Regions from separate parts of the Staphylococcus sp. HMSC068C09 genome, predicted to be linked through region 1. Evidence: riboswitches for the same ligand, from Rfam matches in the RefSeq annotation. Region 1 holds a riboswitch; the other holds the start of a gene.

The links. A riboswitch is a leader RNA that binds a small molecule or an ion and turns the genes downstream of it on or off. The one in region 1 is predicted to bind FMN.
Region 2: another riboswitch for FMN. It lies ahead of HMPREF2930_RS03560 (ECF transporter S component); the one in region 1 lies ahead of ribD (bifunctional diaminohydroxyphosphoribosylaminopyrimidine deaminase/5-amino-6-(5-phosphoribosylamino)uracil reductase RibD).

What each region holds. Positions count from the first base shown of each region.
Region 1 covers NZ_KV813720.1:1,818-4,028, reverse strand. Annotated here, with positions in the region: gene ribD (bifunctional diaminohydroxyphosphoribosylaminopyrimidine deaminase/5-amino-6-(5-phosphoribosylamino)uracil reductase RibD) at 1-802, opposite strand, end outside; FMN riboswitch at 924-1,059, opposite strand; gene HMPREF2930_RS00295 (FAD/NAD(P)-binding protein) at 1,210-2,211, opposite strand, start outside.
Region 2 covers NZ_KV813753.1:225,533-227,743, forward strand. Annotated here, with positions in the region: gene HMPREF2930_RS03555 (ATP-binding protein) at 1-953, shown strand, start outside; FMN riboswitch at 1,199-1,326, shown strand; gene HMPREF2930_RS03560 (ECF transporter S component) at 1,391-1,936, shown strand; gene HMPREF2930_RS03565 (ferredoxin) at 2,020-2,211, opposite strand, start outside.

The sequences.
Region 1 (2,211 bases):
ATATATCAGATAAAATAGATTTTAAATTACATGTTTCTAAATATATTATTTTTATATGATGACTTGGACTTTTTAGTTCATGATTTTCAGTATAAATCCAAATTTCACTTAATTGATCGTGAAATATCTGTTTTGAATAATCAATTTGACCTCGCTTAGATAGTATGATTCTTATTGGATGTTTACCATCTTGAATACGTGTTGTATATTGTGGATTATCCGCTTCAAGCGTTCCATTACCAGTTAATACGGCATCATGAGTATGTCTTAAACGATATACATCTTGTTTTACAGCTTTATTCGTAATCCATTGACTTTGTCCACTATCAGTCGCTTGTTTCCCATCTAACGAAGTCGAGACTTTTACTGTAATTTCAGGGATTTTATGTTGTTTTGCTTTGAAGAAATCTTCATACAAAGCAAAAGCTTCTTCTGAATATTGATATTCAACTTCAATACCTGCCTTTTCAAGAATGATATCTCCCTCAGAAGATAACGTCGTATCTTTTACAGCATAAATCACTTTACTAAGCCCATGTTCAATAATTTTATTCACACAAGGTGGTGTTGACCCATAATGTGTACAGGGTTCAAGAGAAATATAAATGGTGCCGCCTTTTGCTTTATCTTGTGCCATATCTAAAGCCTGAACTTCCGCATGTTTCTCTCCTTGCTTTAAATGTGCACCTAGTCCCACAATACGCCCATCCTTCACAACAACTGAGCCAACAGGAGGATTAACTCCAGTTTGTCCCTTCACCATTTGTGCTAATTGAATTGCATATTTCATAAATTCACTCAATTTATCACCTCTAAAAAAACCCCATACCTGTTTCACAGGCATAGGGCATGTATATACTTAAATAAGCGTACTACAATTTTTATATTGTGCATGCTTATACATCATTCAGTAATGATGTGATTGATTCTTTCTCCCATCCAGACTTTTACTGTCGGCTCTAGAGTCTCACTAGATCAGCCACTTAATAAATTAAGATTAAGTGGGTCGCAGGCTTAATTACTGCCGGTTGGGAATTACACCCTGCCCCGAAAGAATACGTATGAAATTGTGATTAAATTTGAGTCATCGTAGTTTAGTACTACATATATCATCTTACATTTATTTTTGGAAAATTACAAATAAAGAATTTCAATTTGATTTTTAAATTTAACTCTTAAAGAGATATTTATTCATTATTGTGTAAAGCATTATACTGTATAATCAAATTCTTTTCGAATTTCATATAAATAATCCACTGCACTTACCGCTTGATTAACAATCATTTTTACTCCATTCCGCAATTTATTTACTCCATTAGTGATTTGTCCAATAGCAATCATATTATTTAAAGTACCATATCTTGGACTAATCACCTGATTTGTTTCTGGGATAATTTGTATTCCACCCATAGGATGGGCTTGAACAATTTGTCGATTTTGAAGATTTAAGATAAATTGATCATCTTCATCTAAATCTTTTAAATGTGTTTTAGAACCTGTTGCATTAATAATAATATGATGTGGATACCATTGTTCATCATTTTTAAATTTTAAATTAAATAGTCCATTTTTATGTACCACATTTTCTAAATCCTTTCTAATCACTAATGAACCATCTTTTATTAATTGCTTGATGAGTTTTGCAGTTCTTGGAGGCATAGGGTTTGAGTTAAGTTGAATAATTTTAGTGAAACGTTTATCGAATTCAATTTGATCTTGACGACTAAAACTATTCCAAATCCAATTTAAATTTTCTTTGACATTCTCTATTAATGTTTGGAATATACCTATCTCATCTGGATGTTCTAAATCATAATTTAAATCTTTAATCGTATCTCCTGTTCGGCGGTGAACCAATTTCTGTAAATCAATACCATTTAAATCACACTCTTCTTTAAATAAATCGAATGCTTTCTCTAATGGCACATTTCCAAAGTACTTATCTTTAATATCATTAAATTTAGATTTTGTTAAACATTGAAACTCAATTTTTTTCATGTTTCCTCTTACGCTAGGCAATTGAGCAGAACGACTCGTCATTGTGATAGGTAGTTTAGGATGATGAAACGCTACATAACGCACTACATCTAAACTAGCTAATCCTGTTCCAATAATAGCAATATCATCAGATTCTTGTACATCATCTAAAGTATTATATGTAGGGTAAGGAGTTTGAATATAACCTTTTATACCTTTTAAATGATAAGGATC
Region 2 (2,211 bases), on a different contig from region 1:
ATGATAAAAGTGAAATTATTTTATCTAACAAAATGGCAGACCAAATACTACCGACAATTGATAAATCTATTTATTCAGAAATTAAAAATCAAATTAATGCCACATTTCATTCAAAAGGTACAGAGTTTAATGAATATACAATAAACTCTAAGTATTATGTGTTTATAATGAGCTATATTGATCGTATTCAACAAGATGGTCGTAGCGGGATTGTAATCATCATAAGAGATATGACAAATGAACATAATCTTGATCAAATGAAAAAAGATTTTATCGCAAACGTATCCCATGAACTCCGTACACCGATTTCGTTATTACAGGGTTATACTGAATCGATAGTCGATGGCATTGTAACAGAACCTAACGAAATCAAAGAATCACTATCAATTGTATTAGATGAAACAAAACGACTTAATCGCCTTGTCAACGAGCTTTTAAATGTTGCAAGAATGGATGCGGAAGGATTAGCCATTAATAAAGAAATACAGCCTATAATGCCATTATTACGTAAAATACAACTTAAATATCGTCAACAAGCACAAGATTTAGAACTAAACATAGACTTGTTACCAAATATTAATGAAGATGATTTATGGAATTACGATGCTGATCGAATTGATCAAGTACTCACAAACTTAATTGATAATGCAACACGCTATACACATCCTGGAGATTCAATTACGATTACTGCTAATAAAGATAGTCAGTACCAATTTTTAAATATAAAAGACACAGGTAGCGGCATTGCTCCCGAACATCTTGATCATGTATTTGATCGTTTTTATAAAGTAGAAGCTTCTAGAACTAGAGGTAAACAAGGAACTGGTTTAGGATTATTTATTAGTAAGATGATTATTCAAGAGCATGGCGGAATTATTTCTGTAGAAAGTACAGTGAATAAAGGCACAACCTTTATTATTAAATTACCTAAACCTTCTATAGATTCTAAATAATTAACTTTCGACAAAATAGGATTAAATATCCAAATTATTTGAGATTATGCTCTTCAAAGTTAAAGATAAAACTTTGAAGAGCGTTTTTATATCTATAGTTTTTTTAAATTAATATTTCATTTCATATTAATTTAAAATCAGTCGACGAAATTGATGAACCATATCTCTCATTTTTATAAATAAACAGAGATATTGCAATGAAGGAGTTATTCATGTAATATAAATTTTAAATGATAAATTCAATAATTCATCTTCGGGGTAGGGTGTAATTCCCAACCGGCAGTAATTTGAGCCTGCGACCCGCTTCAATGGAAGTGGCTGATTCAGTGTAAATCTGAAGCCGACAGTATAGTCTGGATGGGAGAAGGTGGAGGTTTTTTGTTGTGTAAAAGTATCCTCCAATTCTTAGTAAGATGAATGGAAGGAGAAAACTGAATATGCAACAAAATAAACGTTTAATTACCATAAGTATGTTGAGTGCAATTGCATTCATATTAACATTTTTGAAATTTCCATTACCATTTTTGCCTCCATACTTAACATTAGATTTTAGTGATGTACCGACTTTATTAGCTACTTTTATTTTTGGTCCTTTATCTGGTCTTCTTGTAGCATTAATTAAAAATATATTAAATTTCTTATTTAATATTGGCGATCCTGTTGGGCCTGTGGCAAATTTTTTAGCAGGGGCTAGTTTTTTACTAACAGCTTATTTTGTTAGTCATCGTAAACAATATTCATCTCGTCGTTCACTAATTATAGGATTAGTTGCCGGCACTATTGCAATGACTATCGTTTTAAGTATTTTAAATTATTTTGTCTTACTACCTTTATATGGCATGATATTTAATCTTGGTGATGTATTTACTAATTTAAAAGTAATTATTTTATCTGGTATTATTCCTTTTAATATTATTAAAGGATGTGTAATATCGATTATTTTTATCTTGCTATATCGCCGTTTAAAAAAAGTATTGAAATAAAATCAAAACCTCCGATGACTTCTTAGTAGGAATCATCGGAGGTTTTATATTATAATTATGGTAATGCAATTTTATTTACGGATTTATTCAAATTTTAAGGCATCTCCATCAAAAGGCTCTTCTTCAATTTTAATTGAATCAGTTGGACAGCCTTCAAGAGCATCTTCCATATCTTCATATAATTCTTCTGGTACTTCTGCAGTACCTTGATTATCGTCAAGGATTACGAAAGCAATACCTTCGTCATCATAATCGTAAATATCTGGTGCAGCAGC